3 regions of the Aminobacter sp. UC22_36 genome follow, and region 2 is predicted to be linked to each of the others. Evidence: predicted binding sites of a transcription regulator. Region 2 holds the regulator's gene; each other region holds the start of a gene.

Region 1 (9,625 bases), 770 kb from region 2:
CTGGCCTCCGAGCAGTAGACAAGCGTCTTGGCGTAGGCTTGGCCGCCGAACAGCATGGTCGAGGCGACAAGCGCCGTACGCAGAATCGCGCCTGAAGATGTCATTGTTATCGCTCCCTTTTTTGATTGCTGCTGCCGCGCGGCGGTTCTCCTCCCCTCCGCACGCCAACATTCGTTTGGACTGAGGTCTAAGTGCTCACGGCGTGCTCGGCGTCCGGCTGCACGAAACGATCCGGCGCGAGCGCGCCGTAAGTCACGCCGAGTTCGACGAGATCATCTGGCAGCGGCTCACCGCGCATCAGCGCCGAGCCGAGGCGTGCCAGCGTCAGCGATACCTGGAAGCCGTAGCCGCCCTGGCCGCCGAGCCAGAAGAAACCGGGCAGGCGCGGGTCGAAGCCGACGACCGGCGTGCGGTCGGGCGCAAAGGTGCGCAGCCCGGCCCATGGCGTCGACGGCCTGCCGACATCAAGGCCGGTGACTTCTTCGATGTTGTAGGCGGCGGTGGCGACGTCGATGTCTTCCGGATAGGCGTCGCAAGGCTCGGTGTCCGCCTCGTCGGCAAGCGAGCCTATCAGGCGACTTGCATCCGGCTTGAAATAGAAGCGCTCGTGCAGGTCAACGACGAGCGGCCAGCTGCGGACGTCGATGCCGGCGGGCGGATCGAACAGGAAGGCGGTGCGCCGCTTGGGGGCGAAGCCGAGGCCGGACAGGCCGGCGCGACCGGCGATGACGTCGACCCAGGCGCCAGCGGCGTTGACGACGATGTCGCCCTCATGGATGCCGGTCGAGGTGACGACACGGAAGCCTTGCGGCGTGCGCTTGATTTCAAGCACGTCGGCGCCGGTGACGATGCTGCCGCCGGCGGCCTTCAGCGCCGACGCCTGGGCCTGGACCATCTTGCCGGTGTCGATGTCGACGGCGCCGGGTTCGTAGACCGCACCGCAGGTTCGCTCGGCAGCGATGGCTGGAACCATGGCCGCGACCTCGCCCGGCGACAGGCGCCGCACGCTCGGCACCAGGGCCTGGTATTCCGCCGCCAGCTTGTCGATGGCGTCGTCGTCGTCGGGTCCGCCAAAATGCAAGGCGCCGCGCTTATGCTCGACGAAGCCGCCGTCGATGATCGCCTGCCGGCTCGCCACCGAAAGCGCGCGCACCAGGGCATTGCCATAGGTCTCGGTGAACAGGGCGGCGGAGCGTCCGCTGGCATGATAGCCAAGCTGGGATTCGCGCTCGATGACCGTGACCTGCGCCCATTGCTGGACGGCGGCTGCGATCGAAAGGCCGGCAATGCCGCCACCAATGACGATTACTTTTTGGGCGTGGGACTTGGAATGCATGGCCATTCGTAAAATCATTTTCTGATGCAGTCAATAATTAGCGTATAGGAAAAATATGGGTGAATCTTGCCGAGTGAAGTTGGAATAGCTAACACAGGCGGGTGATGGAGATGACCATGTCGGAACAGCCGAATCTTGGCGACTGCCTGCGCAACCTGAGACGGCAGCATGGCTGGACGCTTCAGGACGTCAGCCATCTCACTGGCGTGGCGGTGTCGACGCTGTCGAAGGTCGAGAACGACCAGATGTCGTTGACCTACGACAAGCTGCTGCAGATCTGTGGCGGGCTCGGCATCCATGTCACCGAACTGCTCAGCGGCGACTCCAAGCAGCCTTCGGCGCGCACCCGCCGCTCGGTGACGTCAAAGACGACGACGCTGCGCCAGCTGACACGCAACTACGACTATTTCTATCTCGCCACCGATCTGGTGCGGAAGCGCATGGTGCCGATCCTGGCCAATGCCCGCGCCCGCACGCTCGAGCAATTCGGCCCGCTGACCAGCCACGCCGGCGAGGAATTCCTGATCGTGCTGAAAGGCGAGATCGAGGTCCACACCGAGCAATATGCGCCAGTGCGGCTCAAGGAAGGCGAAAGCGTCTATATCGACTCGACCATGGGCCACGCCTACCTCTCGGTGGGCGAGGGCGATGCCGAGATGCTGTGTGTCTGTTCCGGCGATGAGCCCGACATGGAGCAGACGCTGATCGGCCTCAACGACGAAGAGAAGATCGAGGGTTAGGCGACCCGGCGGCCTTCGCGCCAGACGGTGCGCACGACCGGCACATGCTCGTCGACCCGCACCCGCACCAGGTCGCCACGACGGCCGGCCTCGATGACGCCGCGGTCGGTGAGACCGACGGCGTCGGCAGGGTTCTTCGACACCATCGCCATCGCCTGCGGCAGCGAGATGCCGTCGACGACTTCGCCGAGGAAGAAGGCCGACTGGATCAGGCTGAAGGGGATGTAGTCGGACGACAGGATGTCGAGCAGGCCGTGCTCGGCAAGCGCGCGCGCCGAGACGTTGCCGGAATGAGAGGCGCCGCGCATGACGTTGGGCGCGCCCATCAAGACGCCGAGGCCGGCACCCTTGGAGGCGTTGGCGGCCTCAAGCGTGGTCGGGAATTCGGCGACGCGGATGCCCTGGGCGATCGCTTCGTCGACATGGGCTGATGTGGCGTCGTCATGGCTTGCCAGAACGATGCCGCGGGCGTGGCACGCAGCCGAAATGACATCGCGATTCGGCCTGGAGTTGCGGGCGGAGTCGTCCATGCGCTTGTTGCAGAAAGCCTGGAACTCGACGTCGTTCAGCTTCAGCTTGCGCTGGTAGTAATAGGCATAGGTCTCAAGGTCGACGAACTGGCGCTGGCCCGGCGCGTGATCCATCAGCGACGCCAGCTTGACCCGGTCGTCGCCGTCGAAGACGGCAAAGCTGTCCTGGCAGTCGCTGGCCGAGACTTCGCAGCGCAGATGGATGAAGTGATCGGCGCGGACGCGATCGGCGCGCACGCTGTCTTCGATCGCATTGGCGAGCAGGCGCATGTCGGCGGAGGTCATATCGGCGTCTTCGTCGATGCCGACACGCAGCGCGTCGAAGACGGTGGTGATGCCGGCGGACGCTACTTGGGCATCGTGTGCGAGCACGGCGGCGATCGGGTTCCAGCGCACGCGCGGGCGCGGCGCATAGTGGCCTTCGAGATGGTCGGTGTGGAGCTCGACCAGGCCCGGGATGACGAAGTCGCCGCCCATGTCCTCGCCGATGGCGCTGCGGCCGGTCGAAATCTCTGCGATCTTGCCGTCGCGCACGACGATCGAACCGTCGATCACCTCGTCGGCAAGGACGATACGGGCATTCTTCAAGACAAGGTCGGTCATCTCAGGCGGTCTTTCTTTCGGCTTGCTTGCCCAGCACATGATGGCTTCGGACTTCGAATGGCGCGCCGGCGGCCGGCTCGACAAAGAGCGCAAGCCCGTCGATGGGCACCGGCTTGTCGAGCACATCGCCCAGGCATTCTTCGATTGCGGCGCGGACGCGCGATGTTTCCTCGGCCGCGATGCGGCCAGTCAGTGTCATGTGGAAGCGGAAGGTGTCGAATACGTAGGGATAGCCCCACTGGCTGAGGTTGCGGCATTCGCGCGGCGACAGCGCATCGGGATTGCGGCGGGCGATCTCGGCGTCGCTCAACGGTGCGCGGAACGGTTCGAACACCGTCACGACGTCGCCGGCGAAACGGTCGAGTTCAGGCAAAGGCGCTGTGGGAACGAGCGCGAAGAAGCCGTCGATCTGGGCGAGCGTCAGGCGCGGTATGTCGAACGGCACTGCATCGGAAGCATAGGTCTCGACCGCGTCGATCAGGGCAGGCTCGGTCTTGCCGTCGGCAAGGCGGAATGGCGCCTTGAGCGTGGCATGGAATCCATAGCGCCTGGCCGCCGCCGTATGGAACGCCACCTCGGCAGCCGACAGGTCGCCGAACGCTTTGGCCGGGGTGACAGCGCCGCCAAATGCATCGCGCCCGAGCCAGCCGGCCGCGATGCGGCACAGCGGGTCGTCATGCTCGGGCGTGAAATAGATGGCGTAGCGCATGGAAGGTTCCTTGGAAGGCCGTGCGATAGATGATTTGCGTGACAGTTTGACGAAGTAGTGGCCGACTTCTCATGATTTGCAATGGCCGGCCACAGATGTTCAGTCGCTGGCCTTCTTGCCGATCAGTCGCTGGCGCAATGCGGTTGAAATATTGTCGAAGATGAACACCACGATCAGGATCAGCAGCACCATATAGGCGACGTTTTCCCAGTCGGAATTGGTGCGCATCGCTTCCCACAGCTTCAGGCCGATGCCGCCGGCCCCGACCGCGCCGATGATGGTCGCCGAGCGCGTGTTCGATTCCCAGAAATAGAGCGACTGGCTGATCAGCACCGGCAGGACCTGCGGCACCACGCCGTAACGCTGGACTGAAACAGGCGAAGCGCCGACCGAGCGCATGCCTTCGCGCTGCTTGTCATCGATGTTTTCCAGCGCCTCGGAGTAGAGCTTGCCGAAGGTGCCGGTGTCGGTGAAGAAGATCGCCGAGATGCCGGCGATCGGCCCGGGACCGAAGGCGCGGGTGAAAAACAGTGCCCAGATCAGCATGTCGACCGAGCGCAGGAAGTCGAAGAAGCGCTTGGCGACCTGGTTGACCAGGCGGTTCTGGGTGATGTTGCGGGCTGCCAGAAATGCCAGCGGGAAGGCGAGCAGGCTGGCGAACAACGTGCCGACAAAGGCCATGACGATGGTCTGCAGCAGCTTGATCCAGACGTCGCCATGCTGCCATTCGGAGTTGTTGACGATGTTGTCCCAGGCAAGTGCTGCGTTCGACATCTTCGGATCGATGCGTTCGCCTGACAAGAGCAGCGACAGGACCTCGCCGGTCGACTTGCCCCAATAGGGCGAGTGGCCATCGAAGAAGAAGTTTTCCCAGCCGAGGAAGCGGTGGCGGATGTTGACGTCGTCGGCATCGATCTGGGCGCTGCCGGCAAAACCGAAATCGACAGTGATCTTTTCGCCTGGCTTTTTCTGGGTCGCCCAGGACGGCAGTTCGCCGCTAACGGTGATGCTCTTTTCCGGCATGACTGAAATATCGAGCGTCTCTCCGCCGTTTGTCACGACGACGCTGGTCGGGGTGACCTCGATGCGGTCGCTGCCGTCGATCTCGACGGTCACGCGGCTGGCCGACGCCTTGTTGGCCGAAGCGGCGGAGGCGGTTGCCGACGGCTGTTCGAAGCTCAGCCATTGCGGGTGCCGGTCGGCGCGGTAAGCCGAGAACCGGGGGTAGCTGATGTCGAGGCGGTCGCCCTTGAAATCGATCTGCGGACGCACCTCGTAGGAAACCCAGTCGGCGAGATAGGTGCCGGCGATACCCCAGTTGCCGCCGGCAAGCACGGCACCGACTGCGAAAAACCACCAGGCGAAGGCGAGATAGGCGACAAGGCCGATACCGACGGCCCAGCCGGTCAAGGTCTTGCGCCAGGAACCGGCAAAGACGTCGGGATGGCGCTCGGCGATCGCCTGCATGTCGGTGAGGGAAAGCGTGGTCATGATCTTAGTCCCCACGGCCGAAGGCAAAGGCCTGTTCGCCGACCAGTCTCTTGCGCAGCCAGGCAGAGAACTGGTCGACCGCGACGATGGTGCAAAACAGGAGGATGATGATGGCGATGGTCTTGGCCTCGTGGTTGCGGCTGATCGACAGGCGCAGCGCCTCGCCGATGCCACCACCGCCGACAGCGCCGATGATGGTCGAGGCGCGGACATTGATCTCGAGGCGCAGCAGGCCGTAGCTCAGGAAATTGGGCATCACCTGCGGCACGATGCCGAACCAGACACGCTCGGGCCAGTTGCCGCCGACGGCGCGCAGGCCTTCGTCGGCCTTCATGTCGGCGTTCTCGACGACCTCGAAGAACATCTTTCCGAGCGCGCCGATGGTGTGCAGCGACACCGCGATGATCGCCGGTATCGCGCCCATCGACAGGATGGCGAGGAAGAAGCCGGCGATGACGATCTCGGGGAAGGCGCGCAGGATTTCGAGGAAACGACGGACGAAAAAGCGCAGCCAGCGCTGGGTGACGAGGTTGGATGCGGCGAGGAAGCAGAGCAGGAAGCCGAAGGCGAAACCGATCAGCGTCGAGACGAGCGCGATGTTGATCGTCTCCAGCATCTTGTAGACGTATTCGGGCAAATAGAACGAGCCGAACAGATACATCCGACCTTCGGGATAATCGAACTTCAGGCTGCCGTCGGCATAGGGCGAGGGCAGGTCGAACATGGCGCGCCAGACCTCGAAGCCGTCGCGCGGGATCAGCTGGTCGACGAAGTCGAAGAAATGCGGCAGCCGGTCGAAGAACTTGCCGGCATTGCTGTCATTGGCAAACCAGAGCGATCCGGACAGCGCGATGAAGAGGAAGAACAGGCTAGCCGCCGTATAGAGGCGGCGGCGGCTGGCGAGCTCACGCCAGTGCTGCTCGACCGCGAGGCCGGCTTCCGAGAGGGGCATTGTCATTGGGGTTCCGTCCGATCCCGGATAAAAAGGGACGCGCCGCGATTGCTGCGCGGCGCGTCCGAGGTGCCTTCGGGGCTTAGCTGCCGATCTGCGCCTTACGGGCGTCGATCACAGGCTGGTAGAACTCAGGGGTGACTTCGGTGAAGCCTTTGAAATCGCCGCCCTGGATGGCCGAGAAGCAGGCCGGATCGGTCTGCGGCAGCTTCATCATGTAGTCCTTGAACTTGGTCTTGATGTCGGCGTCGAGCGAGGTGCGAACGACGATCGGGCCGTTCGGGATCAGCGGCGACTTCCAGACTTCGACCAGGTCGTCCATGTCGAGGATGCCCTTGTCGACCATCTTCTTGAGGTTGCCCGAGGTGTAGCCGTCCTTGAACTCGCCGACGCCCGAACCGAAGGTCGTGCCGGCGTCGAAGGTGCCCTTGAGCACTTCGAGGACGAGGTTCTCATGACCGCCGCCGAAGCCGGTCTCGGCAAAGTAGTCCTTGACGGCGACACCGCCGAGATCCTTCGGCAGCGAGGTGACCGGGATCAGGTAGCCCGAGGTCGAGTCCGGATCGGCGAAGCCGAGCTTCTTGCCCTTGAGGTCTTCGAGCTTGGTGACGCCCGAGTCCTTCTTGGCGACCATGATCGAGTAGTAGCCGGTGGCGCCGTCGGTCTGGACGGTGGTCAGGATCGGCTCGACCGCGTCCTTGCTCTGCAGGTAGATCTTGGCGTAGCCCGAAGCGCCGAGCTCGGCGTAGTCGAGCGTGCCGCCGAGCAGGCCCTGGATGGTGCCGTCATAGTCGGCGGCCGGGAACAGCGACACCTTCTCGACGCCGATGGCCTTGGGCAGCTGGTCGACGAGGCACTGGAAGTTGCGCAGGCGGTCGGCTTCGTTTTCGCCGCCGATCAGGCCGATGCGGAATTCCTTGAGGTCGGCGGCATTGGCCGAACCGATCGCCAGCACGGCGAGCGAAGCGGCACCCAGGAGTGCTTTCTTGAACATCACAGTTCTCCAGTTTGGCCCGGCGGCATGCCGGGTCATTGCAGTTGATGATTGCCGGCCCTTGACGCGGGCGAGACGAACGCGAGCAGGCTCAGACCGGGGCGTAGGCCGGTTCGAGCGGTGCGGCGGATAGGGGCACCCTGACCTTGACCTGGCGGATGCTGGTCGAGGTGATGGCTTCGGAAATTTCAGAGCCGTCGGCGTCGGCACCGTAGACGAGGCGGACGGCCTCGATGGTGAGGTCTTCGGGCGCGCCGTCGAACACCACCGCGCCGCCCTGCATGCCGATAATGCGGTTGCAGTAGGTGCGGGCGGTGTCGAGCGTGTGCAGATTGGTGATGACAGTGATGCCGTCGCGCAGGTTGATGTCGCGCAGAGCGTCCATCACCACCTTGGCGTTGAGCGGGTCGAGCGAAGCGATCGGCTCGTCGGCGAGGATCAGCTTCGGCTCCTGCATCAGGGCACGCGCAATGGCGACACGCTGCTGCTGGCCGCCCGACAGGGTTCCGGCCGGCTGGAGTGCCGTGCGGGCGATGTCGAGGCGTTCGAGCGCGGCGATCGCCCGGATGCGCTCTTCACGCGAGAAGATCGAAAGCAGGTTGAGCGTGGTCGAACGGTGGTTGAGACGACCGAGCAGCACGTTGGTCAGCACGTCGAGGCGCGGCACCAGGTTGAATTGCTGGAAGATCATGGCGCAGTCGCGCTGCCAGCGCCGCAGTGCCGGACCGCGCAGCGACGACACTTCGGTGCCGTCGAAGACGATCGAGCCCTGGCTCGGGTCGATCAGGCGGTTGATTGTCTTGAGCAGCGTCGACTTGCCGGCACCGGAGCGGCCGATGATGCCGACCATCTGGCCCTGCTGGATCTGAAGATTGACGCCATTGACGGCGACGTTCTTGCCAAAGCGGCGCGTCACGTTGCGGATTTCGAGCATCTTGGCTTCCCTGTCCCGGCGGGCTTTTTCGCCCTTGTCTGCGACCGGCCTAGACCCGGGACGTGAAGCTGCAATGTCGGGACCATGTCAGTTTTGTTACGATGCACAGGCCGGACGGCGAAAAACGCGGCTTATGTCGCTAAAAATCACTGTTTTGGGATTTCCAACGCACATTGGGCGTGGTGCCGAGCCGCGGTTGCGGCCGTTTCCGGAGGCAGCCGTTTCCGGATGCGATTGTCAGGCCAAGGGACGGGCGCTAAGCCTTGCGCGCAAAACAAACACGAGGAGGAGAGGGCTCATGGCCAAGGGAAGCTGCCACTGCGGAAACGTCTCGTTCGAGGTCGAGGGCGAGCCAGCCAGTGCCATCGAATGCAACTGCTCGCATTGCAGCCGCAAGGGCTACCTGTTGTGGTTCGTGCCGCGCGACAAGCTGACGGTCACCACGCCGCCGGAGCGTCTGGCGACCTACAAGTTCAACAAGCACGTCATCGACCACATGTTCTGCCCGAACTGCGGCTGCGCGCCGTTCGGCATGGGTGTCAGCCCGAGCGGCGAGAAGACCGCGGCGATCAATGTACGCTGCATCGAAGAGATCGATCTGACGACGCTCAAGCGCATCCCATTCGACGGCCGCAGCCGCTGAACCTCCCAGCAGAGCCACAAATGATGGCCTAAGCTGCGACTAAAACCGTTATAAATCAATGTTTTGGCGGATTTCGGCAAGAATCTGCCAAAACTTGACGCTCAAACCCTGACACTACAGTTGTTAGTCATTATATGAGGGTCGACATTACCGCTCTACGAGGAACTGCCGATGACGATGTCCAGAACGACCCGCTTTGCCACACTGTTCGCAGGGTTGTTCCTTGCATTCTCCATGGTCGCCGTCGACCAGGCCGATGCGCGTCGCGGCGGCAGCTTCGGCAGCAGGGGAGCGCGCACCTTCCAGTCGGCACCGCCGACCCGCACCGCGCCGCAGCCAGCCGCGCCGGTCGAACGCTCGATGACACCGAACACCGGCCAGGCGACCAACCCGGCCACCAATGCGGCGCGTCCCGGTGCTGCCGCGCAGCAGCGTCCCGGCTTCATGGGCGGCTTCGGCGGCGCGATGATCGGCGGCCTGTTGATGGGCGGCCTGCTCGGCATGATGATGGGCCAGGGCTTTGGCGGTCTCGCCGGCATGTTCGGCATGCTGATGCAATTGCTGCTGATCGGCGGCGCCATCTGGCTCGCCTTGCGCTTCTTCCGCTCGCGACAGGTGCAAAATTCCGGCCCGGCGATGGCCGGTGCCGGTGCCGGTGGCGGCAATTTCAACTACCGCAATGCTGCACCTGAA
Region 2 (9,625 bases):
TCAGGTAAAAGGCGTCCTTGTTTTCGATCAGGCGGTCATAGCCGACGACAGGAATGCCTTCGGCGACAGCCTTGTCGACGGCCGGACCGATGGCCGACGCATCCTGCGCCAGGATGATGAGCGCATTGGCGCCCTGCGAGATCAGGCTTTCGACGTCGGTCAGCTGCTTGGCCGGCGACGACTGCGCGTCAGCCGAGATGTACTTGTCGCCAGCAGCTTCGATGGCGGCCTTCATGGCAGCTTCGTCGGTCTTCCAGCGTTCTTCCTGGAAGTTCGACCACGACACGCCGATGACCTTGTCCTTTGCCGAAGCCACTGCCGAAAGCGACAGAGTCATGGCAACACCCGCCAGGATGGCGGTGGTAAACTTTTTCATGATTTCCTCCCTGCGCCCAATGGGCGCGCCTACTTCGCATAGCCCTTGGAGAAGCTCTTTTTTCGAGCCTCGAAAAAATAGTGACCCAATGGCCGGCCGCTGTCAACATGGTTTCGCATGGGCTCCATATTTTTTTCGGAGCTCGAAATAAATAAAGACATTTGGCTTGAGCTCTGTCACAATCACTTGGCGCGCAAGGGACTGCCGCTTAAAAAGGGCAGCGCTTCGCCGGGAGGAAGACGAGCACATGTCGGTCGGCATACGTCACGACGATCTGAGACGGCGTAACCGCGCCATGGTTATATCCGCGGTTCGCCGCGCCAGCCAGCCGTCGCGCACGGAAATCGCCGCCACCACCGGCCTCAGCCATTCGACGATCTCGACCATATCCTCCGATCTCATATCCGAAGGCATCCTGGCTGAAGCCAAGAGCAACGAGCCGGTCTCAATGAAACGCGGCCGGCCCCAGGTGGCCCTGACGCTCGAACCCAAGGCTGCGTCGATCGTCGCCGTCGTGCTCTCGCTCAACAGCCTGTCTGCCGCTGTCATCGACTACGCCGGCAACACCATCGTCGAGGAAACCAAACGGCTGGTGACCCAGCGGATGCCAGCCGAAGCCCTGGTCGACGAGTGCATCGCCATGATCAGGCGCCTGATCGACAGCGACACTTCAGGCGCGGCGGTGCTGCGCATCGCCATTGCCGTCCAGGGCATCACCGATGCCGCATCGCGCAAGCTGTTGTGGTCGCCGATCACCCAGCACGACGACATCCCCTTCGCCGATCGGCTCGAACAGGAGTTCGGCGTGCCCGTGTCGGTCGAAAACGACTGCAACATGATCGCCGAGGCGCTGCGCTGGCGCGACCCGGCCCGCTATCGCGACGATTTCATCGCCATCCTGTTGTCGCACGGCATCGGCATGGGTCTCGTCATCAAGGGCGAGCTGTTCACCGGCACCCAATCGTCCGGCGCCGAGTTCGGCCACATGATCCACCGTCCCGACGGCGCGCTCTGCCGCTGCGGCCGCCGCGGCTGCATCGAGGCCTATGCCGGCAACTACGCCATCTGGCGCAACGCCAGGCTTGGCGACGAAAACGCCGAGCCGTTGGCCGACCTGTCCGACGACGACATCAGGGCGCTTGCCGATGCGGCCCGCGACCATGACGGCCCCGAGCGGGAAGCCTTCCGCAAAGCCGGCGAAGCCATCGGCTTCGGCCTGGGTTCGATGTTTGCTTTGTTCGACCCCGCGCCGCTCGCTTTCGTCGGCGTCGGCGCCACAGCCTTCGACCTGATGGAGCCGCATGTCCGCGCCGCCATCGCCAAGACCGCCGGCGGGCTGCACTCGAAGGCGATCTCGTTCGACACCGAGCCCAACGAGGTACCGCTCAAGCGCGAGGGCGCGATGATGCGCGCCCTGCTCACTGTCGATCAGGAGATTTTTGCCGCCGGCACAGCCCCGCGCCGCGCCGAGGCCGAAATCGCTTAATCCTCGCGGATGGCGTAGCCGGCACCGCGGATGGTGCGGATCACGTCAGGCATGCGGCCATTGTTGACGGCCTTGCGCAGACGCCCGACATGCACGTCGACAGTGCGCTCGTCGATATAGATCGTCTCGCCCCAGACATTGTCGAGCAGCTGGCTGCGCGAGAACACCCGGCCCGGATGCCGCATCATGAATTCGAGCAGGCGGAACTCGGTCGGCCCGAGCTTGATCTCGCTCTTCTTGCGGTAGACGCGGTGCGACTCGCGGTCGAGCATGATGTCGCCGACCTTCAGCACCGAAGACAGCACCTCGGGCTTGGCCCGGCGCAGCAGCGCCTTGACGCGTGCCATGAACTCCGGCGTCGAAAACGGCTTGACCAGATAGTCGTCGGCGCCGGTCGAAAGCCCGCGCACACGGTCGCTCTCTTCGCCGCGCGCCGTCAGCATGATGATCGGCAGGCGTTCGGTGTCGGGCCGCATCCTGAGCCTGCGGCACAATTCGATGCCGGAAAGTGCCGGCACCATCCAGTCGAGCACCAGAAGGTCGGGCACGTTTTCCTGGAGCCTGATCTCGGCCTCGTCGCCACGGGTGACGACTTCGACCTGGTAGCCTTCGGACTCGAGGTTGTAGCGAAGCAGCACGCCCAGCGGCTCTTCATCCTCGACGACCATGATCTTGGGGGCGATCATCGGCTGTCCCCTTTCTTGGTGCATGACCCCAACCGGATCATGCACGGATTTAAAGTCCTGCAGCATCCTTGCGCATCCATCGGGACACGCATCGCCGCAGAGTTCAGGCCGGAACCGTCGTCGTGGTCTCGTCGACCTTCGGCCGGTTGAGCGGCAGCTGCGTGCCGGTCACCACGAAATAGGCGTTCTCGGCGATGTTGGTGACATGGTCGCCAATGCGCTCGAGGTTCTTGGCGCAGAACAGCAGATGCGTGCAGGCGGTGATGTTGCGCGGATCTTCCATCATATAGGTCAGCAGTTCGCGGAACACGGCGGTGTACTGGATGTCGATCTTCTGGTCGTCGGCGCGCAGGTCCTTCAGGCCCTCGGCCTTGCGCGCGACATAGAGATCGACGACGCCGCGAACCTGGCCAAGCACCAGTTGCGCCATCGCGTCGATCGAATGCGACAGGTTGCGCGGTGTCGGCGACTGGCCGACAGCACCGACACGCTTGGCGATGTTCTTGGCAAGGTCGCCGATGCGCTCGAGGTCGCCCGCCATGCGGATGGCGCCGACAACGGCGCGCAGATCCTGCGCCATCGGCTGGCGCTTGGCGATCAGCGTGATTGCCGAATTGTCGAGATCGCGCTGCTTGGCATCCATGATCGTGTCGTCGGCAACGACGTTCTGCGCCAGCGACTGGTCGGACGACAACAGCGCGCGGATGGCGCCGGCAACCATCGCGCTGGCGAGGTCGCCCATGTCGCGGATGAGCTGGTCGACGTGCTGGAGTTCCTCGTCGAAGGACCGGACTGTATGTTCGCCCATGATTTCTTCCTCGTATCGTTACCCGCGGCGAAAACGCTCACTCAGCCGAAGCGGCCGGTGATGTAGTCCTGCGTCCGCTTGTCGTCGGGGTTGGTGAACATCTTGTCGGTAGCACCCTCCTCGACGAGATAGCCGAGGTGGAACATCGCCGTACGCTGCGACACGCGTGCCGCCTGCTGCATCGAGTGCGTCACGATGACGATGGTGTAGTTCTCGCGCAGCTCGTCGATCAACTCCTCGACCTTGGCGGTGGCGATCGGATCGAGCGCCGAGCATGGCTCGTCCATCAGGATCACCTCGGGCGCAACGGCGATGGCCCGTGCGATGCACAGGCGCTGCTGCTGGCCGCCCGACAGGCCGGTGCCCGGCTCGTTGAGACGGTCCTTGGCTTCGTTCCACAGGGCCGCCTTCTGCAGGCTCTTTTCGACGATCACGTCGAGCTCGGCCTTGTTCTTGGCCAGGCCATGAATGCGCGGACCGTAAGCGACGTTTTCGTAGATCGACTTGGGGAACGGGTTCGGCTTCTGGAACACCATGCCGACGCGGGCGCGCAGCTCGACGACATCGATCTTGGGATCGTAGATGTCTTCGTTGTCGAGCGTGATCTTGCCGCCGACGCTGGCGCTGTCGATGGTGTCGTTCATGCGGTTGAGGCAGCGCAGGAAGGTCGACTTGCCGCAGCCCGACGGGCCGATCAGCGCCGTCACCTGGTTCTGGCGGACGTCGAGGTCGACGCCGAACAGCGCTTGCTTGTCGCCATAGTGCACGGTGACCTTGTCGCCGCGCATCTTGATGATTTCATTCGATCTGGCGTTCATCTCAGCATTCACCGCGTCGTCGAGGGATTTTTCGGTCATGATGTTCATAGCAGGATGCTCCTTGTCCATGCCCTACCAGCGGCGCTCGAAGCGGCGGCGCAGGACGATGGCGACGATGTTCATGGCCATGAGGAAAATCAGAAGAATGATGATGGCGCCCGACATGCGTTCGACAAAGGCGCGTTCGGCCTCGTTTGCCCACATGTAGATCTGCACCGGCAAGGCCGTCGCCGGGTCGAAAGGCGTCTTGGGATAGTCGGCGACGAAGGCGACCATGCCGATCAACAGCAGCGGCGCGGTCTCGCCGAGCGCGCGCGCCAGGCCGATGATCGTGCCGGTCAGGATGCCGGGAGCCGCCAGCGGCAGGATGTGCTGGAACACCATTTGCATCTTCGAGGCGCCGAGACCAAGCGCTGCCGAGCGGATCGACGGCGGCACCGCGGCCAAGGCCGCACGCGTGGCGATGATGATCGTCGGCAGCGTCATCAGCGTCAGCACCAGGCCGCCGACAAAGGACGCCGAGCGCGGCAGGCCAAGGAAGTTGATGAACACCGCAAGGCCGAGCAGACCGAAGACGATCGACGGCACGGCGGCGAGGTTGTTGATGTTGACCTCGATCAGGTCGGTGAAGCGGCTCTTCTTGGCGAACTCCTCGAGATAGATCGAGGCGGCGACGCCGATCGGCAGCGCCAAAAGCAGCACGATCACCATCATGTAGAACGAACCGATGAGCGCGACGCCGACACCAGAGGTCTCCGGCCGGCTCGACGCGCCATAGCTGAACAGCCCGGTGTTGAAGTGCTCGGCCATCACGCCTTCGGCCTTGAGCTTGTTCATCCACTCGACCTGCTGGTCCGACACCTTGCGGCGGCTTTCCGGCACGTCGAGGTCGATCTGGCCCTTGAAGGCCGAGTCGAGATTGGCAGCGGCGAGGATGTCGACGTTGCGCGTCGTGCCGATCACCGACGGGTCGGCGGCAACGATTGCCCGGAGCTGGACGCGCGAGCTGTCGGACAAGAAGCCCTTGAGCTTGCGCACCTCGGCCTTGTCGTTGGCATCGATGCCGAGCTTTTCGATCAAGGCGGCTTCGGCGAGCTTGGGATAGTTCGCCGTGATCAGCACGTTCGGATCGGTCGCCCGCTTGTTCGACGGATCGATGATCTTTTCGTCGAAGTTGATCGCCAGCGTCACCGTCGTCTGCCAGAAGGCGGTGTAGCCCTTGGAGACGATCGAGGTCAGCATGACCCCCAGGAACGCCAGGCCGACGGCGATCGCCAGCACGCCATAGAGGCGGAAGCGGCGTTCGGCGGCGTAGCGTTTCTTGATGCCGATGTCGCGGCGCGGGCGGGCAACCGAGGTGGTCAGCGTGTCGAGCGAAATATCGGTCATTCGTACTGCTCCCGGTACTTCCGGACGATGTAAAGGGCGACGATGTTCATCACCAGCGTCAGCGCAAACAGCGTGATGCCGAGCGCGAAGGCCACCAGCGTCTGCGGCGTGTTGAACTCGAGATCGCCGGTCAGCTGGTTGACGATCTTGACGGTGATGGTGGTCATCGCCTCGAACGGGTTGAGCGTCAGGTTGGCGGCGACACCGGCTGCCAGCACCACGATCATCGTTTCGCCGATGGCGCGCGAGGCGGTGAGCAGGATGGCACCGACGATGCCGGGCAAGGCGGCCGGCAGGATGACGCGCTTGATCGTTTCGGAGCGCGTGGCGCCAAGGCCGAGCGAGCCGTCGCGCATGGCGCGCGGCACCGCGGTGATGATGTCGTCGGAAAGCGAAGAGACAACCGGGATCAGCATCACGCCCATCACCAGGCCGGCGGTGAGGATCGACTGCGCCTGGATGAACGGGGTGCCGCCGGTCAGGGCCGCGCTGATGTCGCGCAGGAAGGGTCCGAGCGTGACGAGCGCGAAGATACCGTAAACGATGGTCGGGATGCCGGCGAGCAGTTCGAGCGCCGGCTTGACCACCGCGCGCACCTTGGGTGCTGCATATTCCGACATGTAGACCGCCGACATCAGGCCGATCGGCACCGCAACGAGCAGTGCGACAAAGGCGATGTAGAGCGTGCCGGCGAGCAACGGGATGAGGCCGAACTGGCCTTCCGCGCCACCCGAACCGGCAGCGGCGAAACGCGGATCCCACACGGTGCCGAAGAAGAAGTTGGTCAGCGGGATTTTTTCGAAGAAGGCGATGGTCTGGAACAGCATCGACAGCACGATGCCGACGGTCGTCAGGATGGCGAGCGTCGAGGCGCCGAGCAGGCTCCACAGCATCACCTTCTCGACATTGTTGCGCGCCCTGGCACGCGGGCTGATGCCCTTCAAGCCATAACCGACACCGATCAAGGCGAGGCCGACCGAAACGATGGCGGAGATCATGCCGAGACGATCGGAGACGCGGTTGGCCTCGGTCGCGATCGGGATCATGTAGTCTTGCGTGTCGGGCGCCAGCGCCACGCCCTTTGCGGCGAGCATCGGCTGCAACTCGGCAAAGCTCGAAGGCAGTGCGCCGAGCGTCTGGCTGTCGAGCTTGCGCAGGCCGCTGGCGAGGCTCTTGACCAGGCCCGCGGCAAGATCTTCATGCGCGACGGTGCCGTCGGCAACATCGGCCGGCAGGGCCGAATGGATATGGCTGTTGAGATAGGCACTGGCGCCGATATCCCAGGCAGCGAGAAACAATACGGCCGGAACGACGCCCGTCAGGAACGCCCACCAGCCGTGGTAGTGCGCACGCGAGTGCGGCTTGACCGTTCCGTCATCCTGCGCACGCGCCCTTTGCCGGCCGACCACGAAGGCCGCCAGTCCGATTGCGAGTACAATGGCGAAGACAAGCAGGAAGGACATGGGCCGGCCTCGGTGAATTCAGATCATTGTGCCGAACGGAACAGCCGGCGAAATAGTCCATGGGGCGGCGATTTTTTTTCGCCGCCCCATGGTCGATATTACATGGTCTTGCCGGCGCCGAAGGCTTCGCGCTGGGCAGCACGCTCTGCGTCAGGAGCGGCAACCAGGCCGTAATCGGCAAGCGGGCTTTCCGGGCCGACCATCTGGTCGTCGAGGAAGAACTCGACATATTCCTTCAGGCCGGGAACGACGCCGAGATGTGCCTTCTTGACGTAGAAGAACAGCGGACGCGACACCGGATACTCGCCCTTGGCGATGGTCTCGACCGAAGGCGTGATGCCGCCAACGGTGGCAACCTTCAGCTTGTCGGCGTTGTTTTCGTAGAAGGCGAGGCCGAACACGCCGACGCCGGTCTTGTTGCTATCGATGCGAGCGAGCGTCTCGGAGTAGTCGCCGTCGATGTCGACAGCCTTGCCGTCCTTGCGCACGGCCTTGCAGGCGGCTTCCGCAGCCTTGTCGTCGAGGCCCGAAGCCTTGCCGGCGTCAACGCCGCCGAGCTTCTTGCAGCCGGCGACCAAAAGCTTTTCTTCAAAGACTTCGCGGGTGCCGTGCTTTTCGCCCGGAATGTAGGCGGCGATGTCCCAGTCGGGCAGGTTCGGGTTGACCTGGTTCCACTTGGTGTTCGGGTTTTCGACCAGCTTGCCGTCGACGACGATCTTGGCGGCCAGCGCCTTGTAGACGTCTTCAGGCGTCAGCGCCCAATCCGGGCCCTTGACGTCGGTTGCGAAGACGATGCCATCATAGCCGATCTTCACTTCCTGGATTTCCTTGACGCCGGCGTCAACGCAGGACTTGATTTCGTCCTTCTTGATTGGGCGCGAGGAGTTGGCGATGTCGATGGTGTTCTCGCCGACGCCCTTGCAGAATTCCTTGATGCCAGCGCCCGAACCGCCTGATTCAACGACCGGGGTCTTGAAGTTGGTGAAGGTCTCACCGAACTGTTCGGCGACGATCTTGGCATAAGGCAGAACGGTCGAGGAACCGGCAACCTGGATCTGGTCGCGGGCCGAGGCATAGCCGACCGAGGCTGCGATCGCGAAGGCAGCAGCCGACGCAGTGAGAAGAGCTTTTTTCATTGGGGCCTGCTCCTGTTGGGGTATCTCGTATGACGCCATTCCTCGGCGCCCGGTGAGCCAATAGCCCCCCTCTATTACAGTTGCATGACAGTTTCGTGTCACCCCTGTAACGGTTGCAGTGCATGGCCGCCAAGGGGTCGTTTCCGCGATCCTTTGCCGGCGCGAGGCAAACAACAGGCAGGCAACGAATGCAAGCCGCCTACCCAACGGCAGGCCGGCCTTTGTTGCCGCGAGCTGTCACATTTCCACAGTCTTTGAGAGCCGGCCCAGGGCGTGCCGAAGATTCAGGACAGGCCGGCATCGGCAGAATCTAGATCGCGCCGCGGCGCTCCTCGTCCTGCCACGACCAGCGCTCGATCTTTTCGAGCAGCGCGCGCGGGCTGATCGGCTTGGGCAGATAGTCGTCCATGCCGGCTTCGAGGCAGCGTTCCTTGTCGCCTTTCAGCGCGTGCGCCGTGACACCGATGATCGGCACACGCAGGCCGGTGCCACGTTCGAGCTTGCGAATTTCGTTGGTCGCCTCGAGCCCGTTCATCTCGGGCATCGACACATCCATCAGGATCATCCTGGGATGACGCTCGCCATAGGCGGCCACCGCGCGCCGGCCATTGCCGACGATCTCGAAGCTGAGTTCGGTCTCGGCCAGGATCTGGCTGAACACCATCTGGTTCACCTCATTGTCTTCGGCAACGAGAATGTCGAGCCCGCCATCGCCGCTGGGCCGCTGCCCGCCGCGCATGCGCGCGACGTTGGGCGCTGGACTGCTGGCATGTTTGGCCGGCACCAGCGCATCGGCCATCTGTGCCGGTGTGAGGTTGGGAACCCGCTTGCGCTGGATCGCCGCGACAAGCGCCTCGAGCAGGGCCGACGAACGCGCCGGCTTGATCAGCTGGGCATCGATGGCGAGGTCGCGATGTCCGGGACCCGAAAGCGACTGGTCGACCGACGTCAGCATGACGATTGGCGTTTCGGCCAGGCTTGGCGACTGCCGCACGATCCGCGCCATCTCGGCGCCGGTCATGCCGGGCATCTGGTAGTCGAGCACGATACAGTCGACGGTGACGCCCATCGCTTGCGCGGCCTGCAGCACGTTCAGGCCTTCGGCACCGCTTTTGGCGGCACAGGAATCAAACCCCCACGACAGCATCTGTTCGGTCAGGATGGTGCGGTTGACGGCATTGTCGTCGACGATCAGCACGCGCGCACCGGTGACGTCGATCAGTGCCGCCGGCCGCGTCTCCAGCCGTCCGGCATTGGGCAGCGTCAGCGTGAACCAGAAGGTCGAGCCAGCCCCCTCGCCGCTTTCCACGCCGATCTCGCCGCCCATCATGTCGACGAGCCGCGAGGTGATGGCGAGGCCAAGCCCCGTACCTTCATGCCGGCGCGTCGACGACGCATCGACCTGGCTGAATTTTTCGAACACCAGCTTGAGCTTGCCTTCGGGGATGCCGATGCCGGTGTCG
Region 3 (9,625 bases), 780 kb from region 2:
CAAGGTCGTGCGATAGGCGCGGACGAGGAAGATCGCCTCGATCAGGTCGCCACGCGACTGCACGACGGCAAGGGCGGCAAGCTCACGGTCATAGAGCGAGCCTTCGGCCATGACGCGGTCGATGCCGAGCGCCAGCTGCTCGACGATCTGGTCGATGCGCAGCGCCGGCACCGAGCGGTCGCCACGGCGGCGGTCGGCAAGCAAGCGATGGGCGTTGGCGATGGCGGCTTCGCCGCCTTTGACTGCCACATACATGTCAGGCCTCCGTCGTCTTGATGCGGGTAGTGCGGGGCAGGCAGGCGACGCCGTTGGGGGCGGCCAGGATCAGGTCGACGCCGCGCGGGAACCGGGCGCCGTTCTGCTTCCATTGCTCGACGAAGTGGCGCGGCAGGGAGGTCAGCGCGATGGTGGCCGATGTCTCGATGCCGGGGCCCTCAAGGCGAAGTGGCGTGCCTTCCGTCAGGCTCTCGACCTGCAGGATCAGCGTTGTCGAACGGTCGGGGTATTCTTGCGTGCCTTGGGCGAAGTTCTCGAGCGAGATCAGGTTGGCCGGATTGGCGACAAGGGCGAAATGCGCGTCGGCCGGCGTGGCTGCAGATGGTGCGCCGGTGTGGAAGGCGAGCCAGGATCTTGCCGCCGAAACCTGAAGCCCGGCATCGAGCCAGAGCGGGGTGTCATGGTCGCACAAGGTCAGCGCCACGGCACCCGCGGTTGCCGCAAGCGGTGCGGGCGGCTGTGCCAGTTCAGCCAGCTGTTGAACTGTGCCCGGCCGTGCCATCGCGTCCATGACGGCACGGAAAACCGTCTGGGCGTTGAAAACTGGGGCGGAAAAGCCGCCGTCGATCACATCCATCTGGTCCATCAGTCCTCTCCGCGCACCATGGTGAAGAAGTCGACCTTGGTCGCCGCCGTCTCGGCGCGGCTGGTCGCATCGGCTTCGGCTTGTGCGGCACGCAACGGTGCGATGATCTTCTGTTCGATATCGGCGCGACGTTCCGGGTTCTGCCACAGCGCGTCGGCGATGGCCGAAAGGCGGGCCTTTTCCTTGTCGCGGCCGAGCGCATAGGCATGGCCGATCTCGCCACCTGGCAAACGCACGGTGGCGCGGGTTACCGTCGCCTCGCCGAAATTGAACGGCGCGCCGCCGCCGCCGATGCGGCCGCGAACCGACACCAGCCCGGTCTCGGGGCCGCGCAGCAATTCGGCATCGTCGCTCACGCCTGCCGCCGCGCACAGCCGCTTCAACTCGTCGCCCGGGGCCATGGCCAATGCCGCCATCGCGACTTTGCGCTGTGCCTCGGTTTCTCTTTCCTGCCGTCGATCCATCTTCATCGCCGCTCCGTTCGCTTTATTTGTCTATTGTTCTATACAAACGAACAACATACAATGAGCTTGTAGAGAGGCTCCATGACGGGCGCATGACAGGGGCAGTGGATTGAACGAACGAGAGCCAGCGGTGACGCGCAAGAGCGGGGTGGCGCTGTGGCGCCAGATCGCCGACCAGATACGTCAGGCAATCAGCGCCGGTACGTTGGGTGCCGATGGCCGGCTGCCGACCGAAATGGCGCTGTCTGAACGCTTCGGCGTCAACCGCCATACGCTGCGCAGCGCCATTGCAGCACTTGTCCAAGAAGGCATGCTCAGGGCCGAGCAAGGGCGCGGCACATTCGTAGAGAGCCGCCAGAAGCTGTCCTATCCGATTTCGGCGCGGACGCGCTTTTCCACGGGGCTGCGCGAGCAGACCCGTGAGCGCCGGAGCACGCTTCTGGCGCATGCGCTCGAGCCGGCGAGCGCTCGAGTAGCCGAGGCATTGCGCCTCGCCCTGGAAGCGCCGGTGATCCGCCTGGAAACATTGAGCGAGGCCGATGGCCGGCCGGTGTCGCGGGCGACAAGCTGGTTCGACGCGACGCGTTTCCCAGGCTTTGAGAGGGTCTATGCCGAAACCGGCTCGATCACGTTCAGTTTCCAGCATTTTGGAATTGACGACTATTTCCGCAAGTCGACGCTGGTGTCGGCGCGGCATGCCGACACCGCCGATCTGGCCGACCTCAGACTGTCGGCCGGCGCCATCGTGCTGGTCGCGAGGGCCGTCAATATCGATGCCGAAGGCGTGCCGGTCCAATTCGCCGACACCCGGTTTGTCGCGGACAGGGTCGAGCTCAGCGTCTCGACCGAGGCGTAGGGTGCTCAAACGCTCTGCATGGGCCGTCGACGCACCATGTCTCTGATTTTGGTGTATCGAGCGTTAGCAGTGATCGGATTCGATTTTCGTGCTGTTGCTCAGCCGGTTTCTTGCCGCAAGCCTATGCGGGGCCTGCTGTCTGCATATGTTGGTGGCAAACAAGATTCTTACTAACAATGCTTGACATTTGTCCGGTTTAGAGAAAAATTCCAGTTTAGTGGAATTTGCGGACGGAATGTCGGAATTCAGGACTGGCTTGGTGGAGGACTTTGTGCCAGTTCATTAGTTGTCTGTAAAATACCGCTGAGAATACATCTTTGCCGGCTTGTCGGTCACGCAGTCCACTCGGCTGCGTGATGGTGGGTTTTTATTGCGCAGCGAAAGCTGCGCGTGTGATCGATATTATCCAAATGGGGAACATAATGAACAATACTCTGGTGCCGAATCGCCGTACCGCGCTGAAGATGCTTGGTGGTGGCGCCGCCGCTCTTGCCATGCCCGCCGTCATCCGTCCGACCCCGGGCTGGGCCGCGAGCGGCGTGCTGAACATCACCACCTACGACAAGTTCCTGCCGCAGGAATTCCTCGACAAGTTCCAGAAGGACACTGGAATTCAGGTCAACATCCGGCTGACCGACGACCAGGGCAAGCAGTACAATTTGCTCACCGCCGAGGGCGCCAATCCCTCGACCGACATCGTCACCGTTGCCGGCCACCGTTATTCGCAGTTCATCGCCTCGAAGCTGCTGCAGCCGCTCGACACCGGCAAGATCTCCAACTGGAAGAACCTCAACCCGGCTTACCAGGACGCTGCCTGGGCGCGTGTCGACAACAATCTCTGGGGCCTGCCGATCCTCGCCGGCTACGAGGGTCTCGCCCGCAACGTCGACTATGTGAAGGATGCGCCGAGCTGGGAGATCATGTTCGACCCGCAGTACAAGGGCCAGACCTCCTACATCGTCAGCGATTTCATGACCATCGTCATGCAGTATCTCGGCCATGACGGCGACTTCGTCAGCTACGCCGGCAAGCCGGAGGTTGCCCAGAAGGCGACCAACGAAGCACGTGACTTCCTGATCAAGCAGAAGGACATGGTGCGCAAGTACTATGAAGCCGGCTCGGAAGTGCAGCAGATGTTCATCAACGAGGACATCTATCTGGCGCATTCGTGGTCGGGTCCGGCTGCCAAGCTGATCATGGATGGCCATCCGATCCAGCTGTCGGTGCCGAAGGAAGGCACGTTCGGCTTCTGCTACACGCTCAACGTCGTCAACAACGCGCCCAACGCCGAGAACGCCTACAAACTTCTCGACGCCGTGCTGGCGAGCCCGGAAGTGGGTGCGGCGATGACCCGCCAGTCGGGCTACAGCTCGACCATCAATGGCGTTGCCGACCTGCTCAACGATCGCGAAAAGCTCGCCTCGACACTGCCGCAGGAAGAGCTCGAGCGCATCGTCTTCTTCTCGTCGGTCAACCGCGACATGAAGAACGAGATGATCGACCGCGCGACCGCAGAGGTCAAAGCGGCCTGACGAGGCGAAAGCCTCGCATGGCCTGTAGCCTGTCCCGGAGCGCTGCGACGATCTCCGGGACAGGCAGCCGGCCTGTCATGTGCATGACCCCCGAAAATCGGGCTCGATTTTCGAATAGGCTCATGCACCGGTTCAGAGAGTTGCAGCGTCCTGAGCGCGTCCTGGAGGACGGCGCGGCGCTGTAATCCCACAACGCGCGATGACTGACCTGCCGGCAGTGCCTGGCGGAACAAGTTGGGCTGCGCCAACCGAGATTGTTTGATGGTGAGTAGCAACACGACAGCCGGCTATGCGGGAGGACGCGATACGTCCGTGCCCAAATACTCGACCGGCTTCGCCAAGGTGGTCAACTCCGCGCTTTACCGGCACACGCTGGGCGCTGCTGTGGAGTCGCGTCTCGGCCGGATCATCCTTCTGGCCGGCGTGCCGCTGATCTGGCTGATCATGCTGCATGTCGGGCCGATCTATCAGATGCTGAAGATCAGCCTGTTGTCCCACTACCCGGTCCAACCCGGCGTGGAGTCGCGTTTCACCCTCGACAACTATGCGATCTTCTTCCGGGAATCGCTCTACTTCACGCCGCTGATCAAGAGCTTCATCTTTGCGACAGCAGCGACTGCGGTCACGCTGGTGGTGGTCTATCCGGTTGCCTATTACGTCGCCAAGATCGTCAAGCCGGAGGGCCGCTCGAAGGCGCTACTGTTGTTGCTGGTGCCGTTCTGGGCCGGTGAGCTGATCCGCACCTTCTCGGTCATCATGCTTCTCGCCAATCGCGGCGCGGTCAACGTGCTGCTGCGCGAGATCGGATTGATCGATCGGCCGATCCCGATGCTCTACACCTCGTTTTCGCTCGGCTTCGGCCTTGTCTACCTGATCTGCCTGTACATGCTGCTGCCGCTCTATTCGGCGATCGAGAAGATCCCGTCCCAGTATCTGGACGCTGCCGCCGACCTCGGCGCCGGTCCGTTCACCCGCTTCCGCAAGATCATCCTGCCGCTGTCCAAGGACGGCATCGTGTCGGGCTGTTCGCTGGTGTTTTTGACCTGCATCGGTGTTTTCGCCACGCCGATGCTGCTCGGTGGCCCGACCACCGTGCTGTTTCCTGAAACGATCAGCGGCTTCTTCCATGGCGCCAGCGACAAGTGGCCAGTCGGTGCAGCTTTCGCACTGATCATGCTGGTCACGGCACTGATCACGGCTGGCATCTTCATGCGCCTCGTCGGCGGCAAGAAAAGGAGTGCATTCTGATGCGCAACATGTTTTCCGACGCTCCGCGCACGACGCTGACCGCGTTCTACTGGGCCTTCCTGCTCTATCTGCTGTTGCCGCTCACGCTGATGATGGCGATGAGCTTCAAGGACGCCAATTTCGTCGCTTTCCCGATCGGCGACTGGACGCTCGACTGGTACGCCAAGGTGATGGCAGACAAGCAGTTCCTGGAAGCCTGCCTGTATTCGGTGATGATCGCCGCCGCCTCGACGCTGGCCGCAACGACGCTAGGCACATGGATTGCCATGCTGATCGTCGCCGAAGGCATCAAGGGCCAGGTCGTCATCTTCGCGCTGGCCTGCCTGCCGGCGGTTGTGCCCGGCATGATCTCGGCGATCTCGCTTCGCATCTTCATCTCGACCATCGACATGCCGACGGGAACCGCCGCCATCATCCTCGGCCACACGGTGCATGCCGTGCCGTTCGTGGTGGTGATGGCGCTGACCCGGCTGCGCTCGATGCCCGGCAATCTTGTCGACGCCGCGCGCGATCTCGGGGCCGACAGCGTCGTTGCCTTCTTCCGCGTCACGCTGCCTTATCTCGGGCCGGCGCTGGTCGGCGGCATGATCTTCTGCGTGCTGTTGTCGATCGACGACTTCGTCCGCACCTTCTTCCTGGGCGGTTATCGCCCGACCCTTCCCATGCTGATCTTCGCCAAGGTGCAGGGCGGCATGTCTCCCGAAATCAACGCAATGGCGACACTTGTCCTGGTGGTTACCGCCGCCGTCGGACTTTACGCCGAATACCTGACCCGCCGCGCGAGGACCCGCTGATGCAACCCGTCGTCCAGTTCGACAACGTCACCAAGAGCTACGGCAAGCATGTTGCCGTCGAAAACCTGAACCTCAGCATCGAGGCGGGCAAGTTCGTCACACTGCTCGGTCCGTCCGGCTGCGGCAAGTCGACTTCGCTGCGCATGCTCGGCGGTTTCGAGACGCCGAATTCCGGCCGCATCCTGCTCGGCGGCAAGGACGTGACCCGCGTTCCGCCCAACAAGCGAAACGTCAACATCGTGTTCCAGGACTATGCGCTGTTCCCGCATATGAGCGTCGCCAAGAACATCGCCTTCGGCCTTGAGCTCAAGGGTCTCGATAACCAGAAAATCCACCGCCGGGTGAACGAGCTGCTCGAACTCGTCCAGCTTCAGGACTACGCCAAGCGGCTGCCGTCGGAGCTGTCCGGCGGCCAGCGCCAGCGCGTGGCGCTGATGCGTGCTTTGGCACCGGATCCGGAAGTGTTGCTGCTTGACGAGCCGCTGTCGGCGCTCGACGCCAAGCTGCGCCAGCAGATGCAGATCGAACTCAAGTCGATCCAGGAAAAGACCGGCAAGACCTTCATGTTCGTGACCCACGATCAGGAAGAGGCACTGACCATGTCCGACACGATCGTGGTCATGAACAAGGGCAAGATCGAGCAGATGGGCGATCCGAACACGCTCTATGGCCGTCCCGGCTCGGTGTTCGTTGCCAACTTCATCGGTGAGACCAACCTTCTGCGCAGCACCGTTGTCGGTACCGAAGGCGATACGACCGCGCTGAATTGGAACGGCGTCACCATCAAGGCAGCGCAGGGCGGGCTCGCGCCCAAGACCGGCGATCACCTTTATGTCGTGCTGCGCCCCGAGGCGATCCATTGCTCTGCGGCGGAGCCGACAACCGGCAACCGCATCAAGGGCAAGATCCGCCAGCGCGTGTTCAAGGGCAACCACACCTCGCTTTCGGTCGAGGTCGCGGACGGCGCCATGCTCAACGCGCTGGTCCACCCGGCCGATGTTGCCCAGCTCAACGGCGAAGACATCTGGGTCGGCTGGAAGCCCGAGACGACGACGGTCATCCCCGACCGCCACGCGCACAACTGAGACGAAAAATAGGCGACAAGGGCGGCCCGCGTCGAGAACCGATGCGGGCCGACAGCAGGCAGGGCAGGACATGCGAAATGACGAATTCGACCGGACATCAGGGGCGAGCCATGGCGTTTGACGTACAAGCGCCACTGCAATCGGCCGCCACCGGCCTGTCCGAACTCGAGCAACGCGTTCGCGATGATCTCGCCTGCCTGTGCTACCCACCGGCGAACTGGGTTGTGCCGACCGCTCCCGACAGTGAAGAGCAGATCCACGACGTCGTCGTCATCGGCGGCGGCATGTGCGGCCTTGTCGCCAGCTTTGCGCTGATCGGCGCCGGCATCCAGAACATCCGCATCTTCGACCGCAGCCCGACGGGCTTCGAAGGTCCGTGGCTGACCTATGCGCGCATGGAGACGTTGCGTTCGCCCAAGCAATTGACTGGCCCGGCCTATGGCATGGCGTCGCTGACCTTCCGCGCCTGGTATGTTGCCCAGTTCGGTAACAAGACCTGGGCCGAGCTCGACAAGATCCCACGGCCGATGTGGATGGAGTATCTCAGGTGGTACCGCAAGGTGCTCGACCTGCCGGTCGAAAACGGCGTCGAGGTCAAGACGATCGTGCCGGAAGGCGAGCTGATGCGGCTGACGCTCTCAGGCGAGGGCGCGCGCCAAAAATCGGTGCTGGCCCGCAAGGTGGTGATGGCGACCGGCCGCGACGGCATGGGCCATCCGAGCATTCCCGCTTTCGTCGACAATTTGTCGCGGAAGTACTGGGCGCATTCCTCTGACGACATCGACTTCGCTGCCCTGCGCGGCAAGCGCGTGGTGGTTGTCGGTGTCGGCGCTTCGGCTGTCGACAATGCCGCCGAGGCGCTGGAAGCTGGGGCGGCGGAAGTTCGCCATCTCATCCGCCGCAAAGAGATGCCTTGCATCAACAAGCTGATGGGCATCGGCTCGTTCGGTTTCACAGCAGCTTACCCGCAGCTGGGCGATGCCAGGCGCTGGCAGATCATGAACTACTCGCTGCGCACCCAGACACCGGCGCCGCGCGGCTCGACGATGCGGGTCAGCCGCCATCCGAACGCCTATTTCCACTTCGATGCGGCCGTTGAGAAGACCGAGCTCGACGGTGACGAGATCGTCATTGCGACATCGCAGGGCAAGGCGGTTCGCTGCGACTTCCTGATCCTAGGCACCGGCTTTGGCGTCGATCCGCTGGCGCGCAAGGAACTCGACGGCTACGCCGACAAGATCCTTTTGTGGCAGGACCGGTTCACGCCGCCCGAGGGCGAGGAAAACGCCGAGCTCGGCAACTACCCCTATCTAGCCAGCGATTTCACCTTCCTCGAGCGCGAGCCGGGGCAAGCGCCGTGGCTCGCCAACATTCACAGCTTCAACTCGGGTGCGGCCGCGAGCCTCGGCAAGATGAGCGGCGACATACCGGGTATCAGCGAAGGTGCGGCGTTACTGGCACGCGAGATCGCCGCCAGGCTCTACACCGAAAATTTCGACCAGTACTGGCAGCGGCTGCTCGACTACGACACGCCCGAACTGCGCGGCGACGAGTGGACGGCATCGCCCTTGCCGGACGATGCGCCGGCTGCCGCTCGCAAGCAGGCATAGGAGGACGGCATGGCCGAGACCAAGGACGTGATTGCCGCGATCGTCGGCATCGAACCCGGCAGCGAACTGGCGGCAGTGGTCGCGGGCCGTGCCGACATCATGGCGCTGACCCAGCAGACCCACGATGCCGCGCTCATGCCTGCCGAGCCCGGTGGGCTATCGCATGCCGAGCGCGCAGCACTTGCTTGCCGCATCGCCAAGATCAATGACGCCAGGGATTTCGAAGAGCATTTCGAAACCTTGCTCGACAATTCTTGCGCCTCCGGTGACACCGCGCGCATCGCCGACATCTGGTTCGACGGCGGCGGCGATAACAGGCTCAAGGCGCTGATCAGGCATGTCGACCTTGTGGCGCATGCGCCCAAGGACGCGACGCGGCGCGACATCGAACTGCTGCAGGCAGCCGGCCTGACCGATGCCGACATCGTTCGGCTGTCGGAACTCGTCGCTTTCGTCAGCTATCAGATCAGGGTTGCCGCCGGGCTGCGGCTGATGCGGGGGCTGGCATGAGCAAGGTCGTTCACGAATTCACCACAGCGATCCCCGAGTGGAAGCCATATGTCAGGCCGCTCGATCTCGCCGAAGCAAGTGCCGCGCAGCTCGAGGCGCTGAAGATCACGCCGTCCAACACCAAGGTATCGGACTATGTGCTGGTGCTGGCCCATGACGTCGAGACGCTGACGCACCGTTCGCCGCTGTTCAACGGGGTGATGTACAACAAGGGTGGCCTGTCGCGGGCCGAGCGCGAGATCGGCGCTGTCGGTGCCTCGATCGTCAACCGCTGCATCTATTGCGCCGCCGTGCATGCCAGCCGCTACAACCAGCTCGCCAAGGACGAGACGGTCATTGCGGCGATCTTCGCCGATGGTGCCGACGCCGAGATCGCGCCCCGGCTCAAGGCGATCCTCGATTTTTCGGTCAAGCTGTCGAAATGCCCCTCCGACGCCGATGTCTCGGACATGCAGGCGCTTGTCGATGCCGGTCTCGGCAAAGACGAGATCCTCGATCTCATCTTGTCGTCGTCGCTGTTTGGCTGGGCCAACCGGCTGATGCACACGCTCGGAGAGCCGATCGCCGAATAACTGCCCAAGGCGTCGGAAGGGAGCATCGGAATGAACATGCATTCGGTCAATCCGCCGGAAATCGGGCCGCGCCTGCAGGCGTACCGGAAAGC

Evidence for each region. The regulator PhoB, encoded in region 2, activates phosphate uptake and scavenging genes when phosphate is short. The targets are predictions, from matches to a motif close to TGTCATNNANCTGTCAT.
Region 1: phnC (phosphonate ABC transporter ATP-binding protein) is a predicted target of PhoB. The motif match lies at 8,374-8,390, and genes of this name have one in related genera.
Region 3: phnF (phosphonate metabolism transcriptional regulator PhnF) is a predicted target of PhoB. The motif match lies at 1,408-1,424, and genes of this name have one in related genera.

What each region holds. Positions count from the first base shown of each region.
Region 1 is NZ_CP171996.1:1,728,671-1,738,295, forward strand. Features, by position in the region: gene ACHMW7_RS11605 (ABC transporter substrate-binding protein) at 1-104, opposite strand, end outside; gene ACHMW7_RS11610 (NAD(P)/FAD-dependent oxidoreductase) at 188-1,342, opposite strand; gene ACHMW7_RS11615 (helix-turn-helix domain-containing protein) at 1,453-2,076, shown strand; gene ACHMW7_RS11620 (alpha-D-ribose 1-methylphosphonate 5-triphosphate diphosphatase) at 2,073-3,209, opposite strand; gene ACHMW7_RS11625 (DUF1045 domain-containing protein) at 3,211-3,918, opposite strand; gene phnE (phosphonate ABC transporter, permease protein PhnE) at 4,018-5,409, opposite strand; gene phnE (phosphonate ABC transporter, permease protein PhnE) at 5,414-6,367, opposite strand; gene phnD (phosphonate ABC transporter substrate-binding protein) at 6,444-7,355, opposite strand; gene phnC (phosphonate ABC transporter ATP-binding protein) at 7,447-8,289, opposite strand; gene ACHMW7_RS11650 (GFA family protein) at 8,588-8,932, shown strand; partial or broken gene ACHMW7_RS11655 (Tim44 domain-containing protein) at 9,104-9,625, shown strand, end outside.
Region 2 is NZ_CP171996.1:959,565-969,189, reverse strand. Features, by position in the region: gene xylF (D-xylose ABC transporter substrate-binding protein) at 1-376, opposite strand, end outside; gene ACHMW7_RS07830 (ROK family protein) at 624-1,862, shown strand; gene phoB (phosphate regulon transcriptional regulator PhoB) at 1,859-2,548, opposite strand; gene phoU (phosphate signaling complex protein PhoU) at 2,652-3,356, opposite strand; gene pstB (phosphate ABC transporter ATP-binding protein PstB) at 3,398-4,222, opposite strand; gene pstA (phosphate ABC transporter permease PstA) at 4,247-5,563, opposite strand; gene pstC (phosphate ABC transporter permease subunit PstC) at 5,560-7,026, opposite strand; gene ACHMW7_RS07800 (PstS family phosphate ABC transporter substrate-binding protein) at 7,125-8,162, opposite strand; gene ACHMW7_RS07795 (response regulator) at 8,473-9,625, opposite strand, start outside.
Region 3 is NZ_CP171996.1:1,744,125-1,753,749, forward strand. Features, by position in the region: gene ACHMW7_RS11685 (carbon-phosphorus lyase complex subunit PhnI) at 1-255, opposite strand, end outside; gene phnH (phosphonate C-P lyase system protein PhnH) at 257-862, opposite strand; gene phnG (phosphonate C-P lyase system protein PhnG) at 862-1,332, opposite strand; gene phnF (phosphonate metabolism transcriptional regulator PhnF) at 1,457-2,182, shown strand; gene ACHMW7_RS11705 (extracellular solute-binding protein) at 2,605-3,714, shown strand; gene ACHMW7_RS11710 (ABC transporter permease) at 3,976-4,962, shown strand; gene ACHMW7_RS11715 (ABC transporter permease) at 4,962-5,756, shown strand; gene ACHMW7_RS11720 (ABC transporter ATP-binding protein) at 5,756-6,841, shown strand; gene ACHMW7_RS11725 (NAD(P)-binding domain-containing protein) at 6,952-8,451, shown strand; gene ACHMW7_RS11730 (CMD domain-containing protein) at 8,461-8,961, shown strand; gene ACHMW7_RS11735 (peroxidase-related enzyme) at 8,958-9,533, shown strand.